2 regions of the Serratia sp. NPDC078593 genome follow, and region 2 is predicted to be linked to the other one. Evidence: predicted binding sites of a transcription regulator. Region 2 holds the regulator's gene; the other holds the start of a gene.
The links. Region 2 encodes Fur, which represses iron uptake genes when iron is present. Its sites were predicted from a motif close to ATAATAATGAGAACNACTATCAA; they were not measured.
Positions count from the first base shown of each region.

Region 1: ACQKDS_RS10475 (isochorismate synthase) is a predicted target of Fur. The motif match lies at 1,628-1,650, and genes of this name have one in related genera.

Region 1 covers NZ_JBNNGK010000007.1:174,068-181,794, reverse strand. The annotation lists gene entS (enterobactin transporter EntS) at 1-546, shown strand, start outside; gene fepB (Fe2+-enterobactin ABC transporter substrate-binding protein) at 533-1,483, opposite strand; gene ACQKDS_RS10475 (isochorismate synthase) at 1,687-2,895, shown strand; gene ACQKDS_RS10470 ((2,3-dihydroxybenzoyl)adenylate synthase) at 2,901-4,529, shown strand; gene ACQKDS_RS10465 (isochorismatase family protein) at 4,533-5,387, shown strand; gene dhbA (2,3-dihydro-2,3-dihydroxybenzoate dehydrogenase) at 5,387-6,142, shown strand; gene ACQKDS_RS10455 (hypothetical protein) at 6,163-6,468, shown strand; RNA gene ACQKDS_RS10450 (RtT sRNA) at 6,652-6,777, opposite strand; tRNA gene ACQKDS_RS10445 (tRNA-Lys) at 6,851-6,926, opposite strand; tRNA gene ACQKDS_RS10440 (tRNA-Val) at 6,934-7,009, opposite strand; tRNA gene ACQKDS_RS10435 (tRNA-Val) at 7,049-7,124, opposite strand; tRNA gene ACQKDS_RS10430 (tRNA-Val) at 7,150-7,225, opposite strand; gene gltX (glutamate--tRNA ligase) at 7,517-7,727, shown strand, end outside.
Region 2 covers NZ_JBNNGK010000002.1:151,159-158,885, forward strand. The annotation lists gene glnS (glutamine--tRNA ligase) at 1-822, shown strand, start outside; gene chiP (chitoporin ChiP) at 1,560-2,966, shown strand; gene chiQ (ChiQ/YbfN family lipoprotein) at 3,014-3,340, shown strand; gene ACQKDS_RS02780 (beta-N-acetylhexosaminidase) at 3,359-6,022, shown strand; gene fur (ferric iron uptake transcriptional regulator) at 6,222-6,668, opposite strand; gene fldA (flavodoxin FldA) at 6,997-7,536, opposite strand.

The sequences.
Region 1 (7,727 bases), on a different contig from region 2:
CGGATTTTATATCCTGCATTGGCGACGGACTGGCAGATTGGCGCGTCCAGCCTTGGCTTTATGTATGCAGCGGTGCCGCTGGGTGCGGCAATAGGCGCATTTACCAGTGGCCGTGTAGCGCACGTGGCTCGCCCTGGCTGGATGATGCTGATCACCGCGATTGCAGCGTTTGTCGCCATTGGCCTGTTTGGTGTGATGCCTTGGTACGGTTTAGCGCTGGCGTGTCTGGTGGTTTTCGGTTATTTGAGCGCGCTCAATTCTCTGTTGCAATATGCGCTCATCCAGAACTTGACGCCAGATGCCTTGCTGGGGCGCATCAATGGATTGTGGACCGCACAGAACGTGGTGGGGGATGCGTTAGGCGCGTTGTTGTTGGGCGCGATGGGAGCGTTTATGTTGCCAGCCCTCACCTCGACCAGTTTCGGTTTTGGCGCGGCGCTGCTGGGGGGGGTATTGGTAGTGGTGATGGGCGGGTTGCGCCAGGTGACGCTGCGCGAGCCGGAGCCGCAACCCCAGCCCGCAGTATTGCAAACTAGTGGGAAGTAAACTGTTTCTCTAACAGCGTCAGCAGGTTGCTGGCGCTGTAGTAATCCAATCGGAAAGTCTCATTGCCCATGGCATAGACCTGCTTGTTTTGCACTGCAGGCAAATGCGCCAAGAATTTATTGCTCATCAGATGCTGGAGATCGCCGTCATCGTTAGCGAACAGCAACAGTGTTTGACCATTCAATCCTTCTGCCAGATTCTCGCCGCTCAGTTGAATAATATCGTTCCGTACACCCATGCTGGTGCTGTTGTCCAGTGTGGCTGGCGGTTGTGCCAGCGTGAAACCGAGTTGCTGTAGCATCTGCCCTTGTGACGACTCGGTCGTCCACAGATTGGCGGCCTTGCCGTCTTGACGATAGACCAATGCGGATATTGGCTGGGGCGGCAGTTGCATGTGTTGCTTCAGCGCTTGCTCACGCGCAGCGAAATCAGCGGTTAACTTTTCAGCCTGTGCGTCACGCCCGGTAGCGTAACCCAGTTTTTTGGCGAGTTGTTGCCAGCTTTTATCGTCGTAGTTAACCACCAGCACCGGCGCAATGGCGGTTAACTGATCGTACAAGCGCAGGGCAGAATCGCCGCCGGTGGCGGACATAACAATCAAATCTGGCGCTTCCCCGGCTATTGCTTCGGCGTTAGGTTCACCGATATACAGGCGCTTAACCCCGCGCTGTGCCGCAATGTCTGCCCACTGGCGGAAGAAGCCTTGCTTATCGGTCAGTTTACCGTTGACACTGGCAGCCCCACTGGCAATCACTGGCGCATCGATAGCCAGTAATGTACCGGTCACCGTCACGCTGGTAGAGACGATGCGTGTAGGGGGGTGTTTGAGGGTAACAACACCGTGGGTGGTTTCAATCTGACGCGGCCACGGGGGGGAGGCCGCCTGTACGGCGGTGACGGCGAACAATGCCAATCCGAAAAGCAGGATTTTCTTCATGCCAGGTAATCCTTGTTGGTTAAATACTAATGCTTATCATTTATCTAGATAATACCACACCATTTATACCATGATTATGATGGGAAAGAAGTGCTTACGTTTATTGACATAGCAAATCGCGGAAGGTAATTTAGCGCCCAAGAAATACAAATGATAATCATTATTATATTGGTTATTATTGACAACTTATAGAGGGCGTACCGATGGATGCAGCCGTGAATGGTGCTCAACAACAGCAACAGGAAAGTGAGGCGTCTGGCCGTGAGCAACCAAAGGTCTCACCGGCCTCCGGTTTCTTTTTCACTTCTCCTTTTCGTAGCCTGAATACGCAGGGATGTTTCACTAAAATCAGTTTGCCCGCGATTGGTGGCGATGATGTGCGCGGGGAGTTTCAGCAGGCGGTGCAGCATGCTTTTAGTGAGGCGCGCATGGCGGGCATCAAAAAGCCAGTGCTGTGTGGCGCTATCCCCTTTGATACCCGCCAACCCTCGGCGTTGTTCATTCCTCAACAGACTCACTGGTTCGAACGCGATGCTTTTATGGCCGCGCAGAGCGATGACATCAACACCGGGCCGGATATTGCGCATAAAACGGAATTGCCGCCGCAGGTGCCCTTCATGCAAATGGTCAGCGATGCGGTGGCGGTGACCCGCACGGATAAACTGGACAAAGTGGTGCTGTCGCGGCTGTTGGAAATTGAAACCGTTCAGCCAGTGGATCGGCAGGCGCTGATGGCGCGCATCATTGCGCAAAATCCGAACGGCTTCCATTTCCATGTCCCGTTGGAAGAAGGCGCGTTGCTGGGTGCTAGCCCAGAATTACTGCTGCGAAAATCTGGCGCGCAGTTCTACTCCAACCCGCTGGCGGGATCCGCCCGTCGTGATGTCGATCCTCAGCGCGATCGAGACATCAGCCAGCAACTGTTGGCATCGAGCAAAGACCATTATGAGCACCGTTTTGTTACAGAAGGTATGCGCGCAGTGCTGGCCGACCGCTGCCGTTATTTGAATATTCCCTCCACGCCAGAGTTACTCAGCACGACCACGTTGTGGCATCTGTCGACGCCGATTGATGGTGAGGTGGATTCACGAAAGGAAAATGCGCTGTCATTGGCCTGTTTGTTGCACCCGACACCGGCGTTATGCGGCACGCCGACCCCGGTTGCGCGGGAGTTGATTTCCGCACTGGAGCCGTTTGAACGCGGCCTGTTCGGCGGCATTGTTGGCTGGTGTGATGCTGAAGGCAATGGCGAGTGGGTCGTGACCATCCGTTGCGGCACCGTTAACGGCAAGCAGGTACGCCTGTTTGCTGGCGCAGGCATCGTGCAGGATTCTTCGCCAGAATCTGAGTGGCATGAAACCGGCACCAAGCTCAGCACAATTTTGCGCGCATTTGGTTTGAATCAAGGATAAGAAAAATGAGCATTGCTTTTACCCCCTGGCCGGATGCGTTTGCCCGGCGTTATCGCGAGCGCGGCTATTGGATTGACCAGCCGTTGACCGATATTCTCACCCGGCAGGCGGAAAACGACAGTATCGCACTGGTCGATCCGGCAAATCGTTTGAGCTATCGCCAATTACATCAGCAATCCGATCGCTTGGCCGCGGCATTGCTGCGCCGTGGCGTAAAACCGGGTGAAACCGCACTGGTTCAGCTTGGCAACGTGGTGGAGTTTTATGTCACCTTTTTTGCGCTGTTGAAAATCGGCGTTGCGCCGGTCAATGCGCTGTTTAGCCATCAGCGTAGTGAATTAAACGCGTATGCGTCTCAGATTAAACCGGCGATTGTGATTGCCGATCGTTTGCATGGTTTATTCGCCAATGATGATTTCTTGACGGATTTCCGCGCCGCGCATCCGTCCATCCGCGTGGTGGCGCTGCGTAATCAACCGCAGGGCGAACAGTCACTGTCAGCCATGCTGGCAGAAGACAGTACCGGTTTTTGCGCCACGCCGTCTGCGGCCGATCAGGTGGCGTTCTTCCAGCTTTCCGGTGGCAGCACCGGTACGCCAAAACTGATCCCACGGACGCATAACGACTATTACTACAGCATCCGTCGCAGCGTAGAGGTTTGCCACTTTACGCGTGAAACGCGCTATCTGTGTGCACTGCCGGCGGCGCATAACTATCCGATGAGTTCGCCCGGTGTGTTAGGCGTGTTCTATGCCGCAGGCTTGGCGGTGTTTGCGGCCGATCCTGATGCGGCCCAATGCTTCAACCTGATTGAACAACATCAGATTACCGTCACCGCGCTGGTACCACCGGCAGTGACGCTGTGGTTACAGGCGATTGAAGAGTGGGGTGGCAATCAACAGCTTGCCAGCCTGAAATTATTACAGGTAGGCGGTGCCAAACTGGGTGAAACGTTGGCGGCACGTATTCCTGCTGAGATTGGCTGCCAGCTTCAGCAAGTGTTTGGTATGGCGGAAGGGCTGGTGAACTATACCCAGCTTGATGATGACGATTGTCACGTCCTGACAACCCAAGGGCGACCGATGTCACCGGATGATGAGGTCTGGGTAGCGGATGACGAGGGCAACCCGTTGCCGGTCGGGCAGGTCGGGCGGTTGATGACGCGTGGCCCTTATACCTTCCGGGGTTATTACCAAAGCCCAGAACACAACGCAGAGGCGTTTGATGAGCAGGGTTTTTACTGTTCAGGCGATCTTATTCGCCTAACCGAAGCGGGTTACATTTGTGTGGAAGGGCGGCAGAAAGATCAAATCAATCGGGGAGGCGAGAAGATTGCCGCCGAAGAGATCGAAAATCTGTTGTTACGCCACTCGTCGGTGATTAACGCTGCGTTGGTTTCCATGCCGGATGCATTAATGGGTGAAAAGAGTTGTGCCTATTTTATTGCCACAGAAACATTGAAGCCGGTCGTGCTGCGACGTCATTTGCGCGAGCAGGGCGTTGCGGAATTTAAATTACCCGACCGCTTTGTGCAAGTTGAACACCTGCCGCTGACGCCGGTCGGCAAAGTAGACAAAAAACTTTTGCGCCAACGTTTGGAGGCGCAGCAACTAACTCAGGTCCGGGGAGAGTGATCGATGGCCATTCCTAAGCTTAATGATTATGCGTTGCCAACGGCAGACGAGATGCCGGCTAACAAGGTTAATTGGGCGTTCGAACCGCAACGCGCCGCCTTGCTGATCCACGACATGCAGCAATATTTCCTCAATTTTTGGGGGGAAGATAGCCCGTTGATTAAGCAGGTGGTGGACAACATTGCCAATCTGCGTCGTTACTGTAAATCGCAAGGTATACCGGTGTATTACACCGCGCAACCCAATGATCAAAGTGATGAAGACCGCGCATTGTTGAATGATATGTGGGGGCCGGGGCTCAACAAACACCCCGAACAGCAGGCGGTCGTGGCTGCGTTGGCGCCAGAACCTGATGATACCGTATTGGTGAAATGGCGCTACAGCGCCTTTCATCGCTCGCCCTTGCAGGAGATTTTGCACGAGTCCGGCCATGACCAACTGATTATTTGTGGCGTATACGCGCATATCGGTTGCCTGACGACGGCGATCGATGCATTTATGCGTAACATTAAGCCGTTCATGGTGGCGGACGGGTTGGCGGATTTCTCTCGCGATGAGCACCTGATGGCGCTGCGTTACACCGCCGGGCGCTGTGGCCGCGTGGTGACCACTGCCGATTTGCTGCCCGGTATCGCCAGCAAAGACGCTTTGCGCCAGCAAATTATGCCGCTGTTGGACGAAGATAGCGAAGAGATGGGCAACGATGAAAACCTGATCGATTACGGTTTGGATTCGGTGCGCATTATGGAGTTGGCGACACGTTGGCGCAAAATTCGTGCCGATATAGATTTCATTGCGCTGGCTAAAAGCCCGACCATTGACAGTTGGTGGGCGCTGCTTTCAGGGGAGAAAGCGTGATGAGTGCAGGGAGCTTTAGCGGTAAACGCGTGTGGGTGACCGGTGCGGGGGCGGGGATTGGCTTGCAAACCGCGCTGGATTTTGCCGCGGCAGGTGCCGAGGTAGTGGGATTTGATCTGCGTTTTGATGCGCAGAATTATCCGTTCCGTACCGAAGTGTTAGATATTGCTGACGCCGCAGCGGTAGATGCCGTTTGTACGCGTCTGCTGGTGGAACAGGCTGAGTTGGACGTACTGGTGAATGGTGCCGGAATCTTGCGTATCGGGATGATTGATGAAACCAGTGCGGCAGATTGGATGGCTTGCCTTAATGTGAATGCTGGCGGGGCGTTTAACATGTTCCGCCATGCGTTACCGGTATTTCGCCGCCAGCGGCGTGGCGCGATTGTCAGCATTGCCTCCAATGCGGCGCATGTGCCGCGTGTGGGCATGGCGGCGTATTGCGCCTCGAAAGCTGCGCTACGGAGCCTATGCCAGACCGTTGGTTTAGAGATGGCAACCTATGGTGTGCGTTCGAACTTGGTGTCACCCGGTTCAACCAACACGCCGATGCAGCAAGGGATGTGGCAAGATGCCAGCGGCGAGCAGAAAACCATTCAGGGTTTTCCTGAACAGTTTAAATTGGGGATTCCGCTGGGCAAAATCGCACAGCCACAGGATGTCAGCAATGCGATCTTGTTCTTGGCGTCGGATCTGGCGAGCCACATTACGATGCAAGACATTGTGATCGATGGCGGCGCAACGCTGGCTGCGTGAGGAAGTGGCCGAGAGGCCGGTTGTCTGATGTCGAATACGCAATACAGGCCGGGCGTGCCCGGCCACTACGGTGGGTTGATACCGGCGGGATTTGGCAGCGAGTGATGTTGTTACCCGTAGGGGCGTGGCATGCCGCGCCCGGCCGGATGTTTGATGCTGAATACGGGATGCAGGCCGGGCGTGCCCGGCCACTACGGTGGGTTGATACCGGTGGGATTTGGCAGCGAGTGATGTTGTTACCCGTAGGGGCGTGGCACGCCGCGCCCGGTTGGTTGCTTGATGCTGAACCCGAGATGCAGGCCGGGCGCGCCCGTCCACTACGGTAGTTTGATACCGGCGGGATTTGGCAGCGAGTGATGTTGTTACCCGTAGGGGCGTGGCACGCCGCGCCCGGTTGGTTGTTTGATGCTGAATCCGAGATGCAGGCCGGGCGTGCCCGGCCACTACGACCGGTGATAAACGTAGTGGCTAGAAACGAAAAAAGCGCCTAAAGGCGCTTTTCTCTGAATTGGTGGGTCGTGCAGGGTTGACTCGGCCTTTGGCCTCGCCCTGCGGGCAACGCTGTGCGTTGTCGTCTCGCTTCGCTCGGCTCGAACCTGAACGCAGGTTCTCATCCAACACGACCTTGGGGAACATGTCCTATTAATGTCGGAAGTGATTGCGGAGCGCAAATGCGAAAAAAGCGCCTAAAGGCGCTTTTCTCTAAATTGGTGGGTCGTGCAGGATTCGAACCTGCGACCAATTGATTAAAAGTCAACTGCTCTACCAACTGAGCTAACGACCCGTAGAAGTGGTGGGTGATGACGGGCTCGAACCGCCGACCCCCTCCGTGTAAAGGAGATGCTCTACCAACTGAGCTAATCACCCACTTCAGGACTTCCAGGTACTGCTTGAGCAAGAAAATGATGGTGGGTGATGACGGGCTCGAACCGCCGACCCCCTCCGTGTAAAGGAGATGCTCTACCAACTGAGCTAATCACCCTCATTTTTCTCACTGCTTAACAAGATGGTGGGCGATGACGGGCTCGAACCGCCGACCCCCTCCGTGTAAAGGAGATGCTCTACCAACTGAGCTAATCGCCCCGTCTTGTTGGAGTCGCATTATAGGGATAGTTGAAAGTGAGTCAACGGTTTTTAAAATGATTTCAATCGTTCGCCGTAAATTTAAACAGGATGCGATAATTATCGCCACTGCTGAGGATTCTTTGTGCACTGTTATGCGAAAAGCTGCGCAACATTGATGAAATAGCATCGGCTGATGCCGTGTCGGCGTTGAGGAATTAGCGCGTGGTGATACAATGTTGCTCACTTTTTCCAATTCCGAGCAATTGCCAGCACCCGCTGGCACGCGTTGCGTAATAAGGCTGCTTTCCAATGAAAATCAAAACCCGCTTTGCACCCAGCCCAACTGGCTATCTGCACGTCGGCGGCGCGCGTACTGCGCTTTACTCCTGGTTATTCAGCCGCCATGCTGGCGGCGAATTCGTTTTGCGTATCGAAGATACCGATTTGGAGCGCTCCACGCAGGATGCTATCGACGCCATTATGGATGGGATGAACTGGCTGAATCTGGATTGGGACGAAG
Region 2 (7,727 bases):
GTTGAGGGGTGGGATGACCCGCGTATGCCGACCGTTTCTGGGTTGCGCCGTCGCGGCTATACCGCGGCGTCGATCCGCGAATTCTGCCAGCGTATCGGTGTGACTAAGCAGGACAACAATGTTGAAATGATGGCGCTGGAATCATGCATTCGCGACGATCTTAACGAAAACGCACCGCGTGCAATGGCGGTGCTGGATCCGGTTAAAGTCGTGATTGAGAACCTGCCGGAAGACGCGGTAGAAATGGTCACGATGCCGAACCATCCGAGCAAGCCGGAAATGGGCAGCCGTCAGGTACCGTTCAGCCGCGAAGTCTACATCGACCGTGCTGATTTCCGCGAAGAAGCTAACAAGCAGTACAAGCGTTTGGTGTTGGGTAAGGAAGTGCGTTTGCGCAATGCTTATGTCATTAAAGCTGAGCGAGTGGAGAAGGACGCAGACGGTGAAATTACCACTATTTTCTGCAGCTACGATCCTGACACATTGAGCAAAGATCCTGCTGATGGCCGTAAAGTGAAAGGCGTGATCCACTGGGTTTCTGCCGCGCATGCATTGCCTGCAGAAATTCGTCTGTACGATCGCTTGTTCAGCGTAGCTAATCCTGGGGCGGCTGACGATTTCCTGTCTACCATCAACCCTGAGTCGCTGGTCATTAAGCGTGGCTTTGTTGAGCCCAGTCTGGTGGCGGCACAGCCGGAAAAGGCTTATCAATTCGAGCGCGAAGGTTATTTCTGTGCTGACAGCCGTTATTCGACGGCAGAGCATCTGGTGTTCAACCGGACGGTCGGTTTACGTGATACCTGGGCGAAAGTGGGCGCATAAGCGTTTAACGGAATAAAATGGCTAAAAGCGTAACGACAGTTGCGCTGAGCTTGATGATGAAGTCGGCTGATGGCCCGAGATACCCGAGCCTAGCGTAGCGAGGGGCGCTCCGGCGGCTTACGCCACTACGACCCCACAGCCACGCTTTCCCTAATAACTCGCTTTGTCAGCAGTCTGAGCGCAACGATGGTTGCGCTTTTTTTATTTTTTAAAGCAACTACTCGGCAAAACCTTCCCCGCAGTTCGATTTATTCCCCCGTGGTTAACCAGATTGACCCTGACTCACTATGTCTTTCATACTTTTTTGATGTAAAAAGCCATTTCATAATTCTTGCTTATATATTCGTGATGCAAATTAATGTCATTTGGCGAGCGCTTTTTTATTGTTTATAAGTGTTTGTTTTAAATTGGCTGAAACCATTCAATTAATTTTAATTCTTTTCTGTATTGCCATTTATTCTGATTTTATTGAATTTTTTATTCAAAACGCTGTTTTTCGATCAATGTAACAATTAATCATAGATATGTGCTCTTTGTCATACTTTGACAAACTCATCGCAGTTTTCATTTGATAATTCGCGTCGCGAAAAATAGTCTAGCTGTAGCAATAAATGCTGTGAGGTTTTCTCCTCATCGCAAAAACTTTTTACCCGATTGGGTTTTATTAGCGGTTGTGCAGGGCAGTGTTGAACACAGGCGGCCGCAACTTTTATGTTACGTCAAAGAGGAATTTCATTATGGCTACGTACGGTGCTCAGCGTAAATCGCTGGCGCTCGCGGTTGCGGGTGCACTGTTAGGCACGGGTTTTGTTATGGCCCCCGAAGCGCAAGCGGCAGGGTTTATCGATGATTCTACACTGACCGGCGGTGTTTATTATTGGCAACGTGAACGTGACCGTAAAGACGTAACTGATGGTGATAAATACAAAACTAACCTTTCTCACTCGACCTGGAATGCCAATCTGGACTTTTCTTCCGGCTATGCCGCAGATATGTTCGGTATCGATCTGGCGGCCTTTACTGCTATTGAAATGGCAGAGTCGAGCGAAAGTGGCCACCCAAATGAAATTGCCTTTTCACACTCCAATCACGCCTATGATGAAGACTGGTCTGGCGATAAAAGTGGCATAAGCGTTTACAAAGCGGCGGGTAAATTTAAGTCTGGCCCGGTCTGGGCGCGTGCGGGGTGGCTCCAACCATCCGGGCAAACGTTATTGGCTCCGCACTGGAGTTTTATGCCGGGAACTTACCAAGGGGCTGAAGCCGGCGCTAATTTTGATTACGGTGACGCCGGAGCTTTAAGTTTCTCTTATATGTGGACTAACAAATATAAGTCTCCATGGAACCTGGAAATGGATAAGTTTCGCCAAGGGGATAAAAAAACCGGCGTTTCTTACTTACATTCGATTGGCGCAAAATATGACTTTAAGAACGATTTAGTTCTGGAGGCCGCATTCGGCCAGTCTCAAGGTTATATGGATCAATATTTTGCTAAAGGTTCCTATAAATTTGATGTGGCGGGTAGCCCGTTAAGTGCCACCTATCAATTCTATGGCGCACGCGATCGCATCCACGATGCGAAAGATGTTAACCCATCTAGCACCAGTGATCTCTACGACGGCATGGCTTGGCTACAGGCATTAACATTCGGCTATAAAATTGGCCAAGTGGATTTGCGCCTTGAAGGGACGTGGGTGAAAGCAGAAGGTAACCAAGGGTTCTTCTTGCAGCGTATGACGCCAACCTATGCTTCATCCAACGGTCGCTTGGATATTTGGTGGGATAACCGTTCTGACTTTAACGCCAATGGCGAGAAAGCGGTATTCGCCGGTGCGACTTATGACCTCAGTAATTGGAATTTGCCGGGATGGGCCGTTGGGGCGTCTTATGTCTATGGTTGGGATGCTAAACCGAGCACCAATCCAATTTATGACCAAAATCAACGTCTGAAAGAAAGTGCCTACAGCCTGGATGCAATGTACACCGTTCAGGAAGGGCGAGCCAAGGGCACGTTGTTCAAGCTGCACTTCACCCAATATGACAACCACACCGATATCCCTAGCTGGGGTGGTGGTTACGGCAATATCTTCCAGGATGAACGCGACGTTAAATTTATCGTTATTGCTCCCTTCACTATCTTCTAATGCTTCTCCCGGTGGTGACACCGGGGAAACATAAACGGAATTACACGATGAAAAAATTAATGTTAGTGGCGGGGGCGCTGATCGTACTGAGCGGTTGCGTACAACCGCAAACGCCACCAGAAGACGCCAAACTACGTCAAGCCTATAGCGCTTGTATCAATACCGCTGAAGGTTCACCAGACAAGCTGCACGCTTGCCAGGCGGTATTGGCGGTCTTGAAACAAGAGAAACAGCATCAGCAGTTCGCCGAACAGGAAACGGTCCGCGTACTGGACTATCAGCGTTGCATACAAGCGGTACACACTGGCGATGGCCAGGCGTACGAAGCTAAGTGTGGCAAGGTCTGGCAGGAAATTCGCGCAAATAATCACTGATTACGGATGAGGTTGTAGATGAACAAATTTAAGATGAGTGCGCTTGCCGCACTGACGGCAACAGTCGGCATGTTAGGCAGTATTGGCAGTGCGATGGCCGATCAACAGTTGGTCGATCAACTGAGCCAGTTAACGTTGAATATTAAAATGCTGGATAACCGCGCGGCGGATAACGGTGTCGATTGTGCCAAACTGGGTGCTGATTGGGCATCGTGTAATAAAGTTTTGATTACGCTGGCGAATGATGGGCAAGATATTACGGGTAAAGACTGGGCTATTTTCTTTCACAGCCCGCGCCAGACGCTAAAAGTAGATAACGAGCAGTTCACCATTACACACTTGACCGGCGATTTGTATAAGCTGGAGCCAACCGACAGTTTTAGCGGTTTCCCGGCCAACAAAGCGGTTGAAATACCGATCGTCGCTGAATATTGGCAATTGTTCAAAACGGACTTTTTGCCACGCTGGTATGCGACATCGGGTGATGCGCAACCTAAGATGCTGGCCAATACGGATACCGAAGATCTGGATCAGTTTGTCGCTCCTTTTACCGGTGACCAGTGGAAGCGTACCAAGGATGATAAAAATATCCTGATGACGCCCGCGTCACGTTTTGTTAAGAACGCCGAGTTAGAAACCTTACCGGCTAGCGCGTTACGTGGGCAAATCATCCCTACGCCGCTGGAGGTTAAAATTCATCAGCAAGACGCCGATTTGAGCAAAGGCGTTGCATTGGATCTGAGTGCGTTAAGTAAACCGGTCGCTGACGTGGTTAGCGCCCGGTTCGCCTTACTTGGCGTTGCTGAGGCTGAAGGCGGCTACCGCATCAAGACGGATATCAAGCCGAATGTATTTAAAGATAAACTGGCGGTGCCGGGAGCCTATGAGTTGAAAATAGGACCTAAGCAGGCGGTCATTACCGGTTTTGATCAGAGCGGAGTGTTTTACGGTCTGCAATCCATTCTGTCGCTGATACCGAGTGACGGTAGTAAAAATATCGCTACGCTTGAAGCCAAAGATGCGCCGCGCTTCCAGTATCGCGGGGTGTTCCTCGATGTTGCACGTAACTTCCATCAGAAAGATGCCGTGTTGCGTCTGTTAGATCAGATGGCTGCCTACAAGCTGAACAAATTCCATTTCCACCTAACGGATGATGAAGGTTGGCGAATTGAAATCCCAGGTTTACCCGAGCTGACGGAGGTCGGGAGCCAACGTTGTCACGACCTAAGCGAAACCACCTGTTTGTTGCCACAGTATGGTCAGGGGCCGGATGTGTACGGCGGTTTCTTCTCACGTCAAGATTACATCGATATCATTAAATATGCGCAGGCGCGCCAGATAGAAGTGATCCCAGAGATCGATATGCCTGCTCATGCTCGTGCCGCTGTAGTATCGATGGAGGCACGCTATAAGAAATTACATGCGCAGGGTAAAGAGAAAGAAGCCGAGGAGTTCCGTTTGGTTGATCCAACGGATACCTCAAACACCACGTCGGTACAGTTCTTTAATCGCCAGAGCTACTTGAATCCTTGCTTGGATTCCTCCAACCGTTTCGTTGATAAAGTGATTGGCGAAATCGCGCAGATGCACAAAGAGGCGGGTCAACCGCTGAAAACCTGGCATTTCGGTGGTGACGAAGCGAAGAATATCCGTTTGGGGGCAGGCTATACCGACGTTAAGAACCCAGAGCCGGGCAAAGGCATTCTCGATCAAAGTAAAGAAGATAAACCGTGGGCAAAATCGCAGGTTTGCCAAAACATCATTAAGGAAGGCAAGGTTGCCGATTTGGAACACTTGCCAAGCTACTTTGGTCAGGAAGTCAGCAAGCTGGTTAAAGCCCACGGCATTGACAGAATGCAGGCTTGGCAGGATGGTCTGAAAGATGCTGAGAGTGCCAAATCCTTTGCCACTTCGCGCGTCGGCGTCAACTTCTGGGATACCCTCTATTGGGGCGGTTTCGATTCGGTGAATGATTGGGCAAACAAGGGATATGAAGTCGTGGTTTCAAACCCGGACTACGTGTATTTAGATTTCCCGTATGAAGTGAATCCAAACGAGAGTGGCTACTACTGGGGGACTCGATTCAGCGATGAGCGTAAAATGTTCAGCTTCGCGCCGGATAACATGCCGCAAAACGCCGAAACGTCTGTCGATCGTGATGGTAACTATTTTACTGCCAAGAGCGATAAACCATGGCCGGGTGCGTATGGTGTTTCCATCCAGCTGTGGAGTGAGATCGTGCGTACCGATACACAAATGGAATACATGATCTTCCCGCGTACGTTGTCGGTAGCTGAACGCGCCTGGCACCGCGCCAGTTGGGAACAGGATTATAAGGCCGGTCGCGAGTATAAAGGTGGGGAAACTCAGCTTGTCGATACGAAAAAACTGGATCGGGATTGGCTGCATTTCGCCAACCTATTGGGGCAACGTGAGTTGGCCAAGTTGGATAAAGGCGGTGTGAGTTATCGTTTACCGGTGCCTGGCGCACGTATTGTAGATGGCACATTGGAGGCCAATATTGCCCTGCCTGGATTGGCTATCGAGTATTCCACCGACGGGGGGCAGCAGTGGTTGCGTTATGACAACAGTGCCAAGCCAGCCGTGGCCGGTGAAGTACACATTCGTGCGGTCAGCCCTGATGGCAAGCGATTCAGCCGGATAGAGTCAGTGAAGGCGTAAGTGAGTAACGCCTCACCAGCGTGTCGGCGGGTGGGGCGGAGTGTGGTGAGTGAGAGCAGTAAGGCCGTATGGGTCGAAGTGTCGCTGCAATTGTTATCTTTTGACATGATTTCCCCCGGCGCGTCCGGGGATTTTTTTACCCAAAAAAAGACATAAAAAAACCGCCGTTGGGCGGTTCCTTGCGATAGATAAATTAGCGTTATTTTATGTTGTGCAGCGTGTCGTCTTCACGGCAATCCCCAATAGCGCAGTGGCCGTAGAGGTATAGGCTATGGTTGGTGAGTTTGATGCCGTGTTGCTTGGCAATGTCTCGCTGACGCGCTTCGATTGACTCATCACTAAATTCGATAACTTTGCCACAATCCAGGCAAATCAGGTGATCGTGGTGATGCTGTTGTGTCAGTTCGAAGACGGATTTTCCACCTTCAAAGTTATGGCGTGTCACAATTCCTGCGTCGTCGAATTGGTTCAGTACGCGATAAACTGTCGCAAGACCAATTTCTTCACCCATATCTATCAGTTTTTTATACAAATCTTCCGCGCTGACGTGATGGCAAGTCGGATCTTGCAGTACTTCCAGGATTTTGAGTCGCGGAAGCGTGACTTTTAAGCCGGCCTTCTTTAACGCGGTGTTGTTGTCAGTCATGCGGATTCAGTCCTGTTACTATGCTAATCAAGTTGAGGCATTTTTGCCTATGGCATCGGTCGGCACAAAGAATTAATTGCGTCTCATTATAGAACCGGTTGAGCTAAATAGAAACCGCCGGTTGTTAACAAAGATATATTCACACCGTTACATGTCACACATGCAACATCTTGATGGGCGGGATAAACCGTAACGCTAGTCTACCTTGATGAGGGAAGAAGTTACAATTTTGTAGCTTCTATTGCTTCAGTTTGCGATGCCGATAACGGCCCTGCGCTCGTGATGCGTTTGCAGGGCCTGGATAAAACCGTTTTGGTTACAAAGCGGTTTAGCCGATGATATCAGCCAGGCTCAGTTCTTCACTAATCTGTTTGACCCAAGCGCTTACGCGTTCGTCGGTCAATTCTGGCTGACGATCTTCGTCAATGGCTAAACCGATAAAGTGGTTATCGTCTGCCAAACCTTTCGAGGCTTCAAAGTGATAGCCTTTAGTTGGCCAGTGGCCAACGATCGCGGCACCGCGCGGCTCAATGATGTCACGAATGGTGCCCATTGCATCACAGAAGTACTCTGCGTAATCTTCCTGATCGCCACAGCCGAATAGCGCCACCAGTTTGCCGTTGAAGTCTATCTCTTCCAAAGTTGGGAAAAAATCGTCCCAGTCACATTGTGCTTCACCGTAATACCAAGTTGGAATACCGAGGAGCAGAATGTCGAATGCGTCCAGATCTTCTTTGCTGCTTTTGGCAATATCGTGAACTTCAGCCACATCGTCACCAAACTGCTGGCGAAGAATTTTTTGGATCATCTTTGCAATGTTTTCGGTATTGCCGGTGTCGCTGCCAAAGAAAATGCCTACGTTAGCCATATCGAATATAACCTTTAAATTCAATTAATTACAATTTTGATGCCTGACGCTTGCACCGATACTGTTTAAAACAACCGTATGATAAAGACCCAAGTCTTATCAATAAAGGCGTATCATGCCAGAAATATACTCTGGGGTTTTATCGCGTTTATGCGATGCCCGAAGAGAATGATGCGGAGATGATCCGGCGT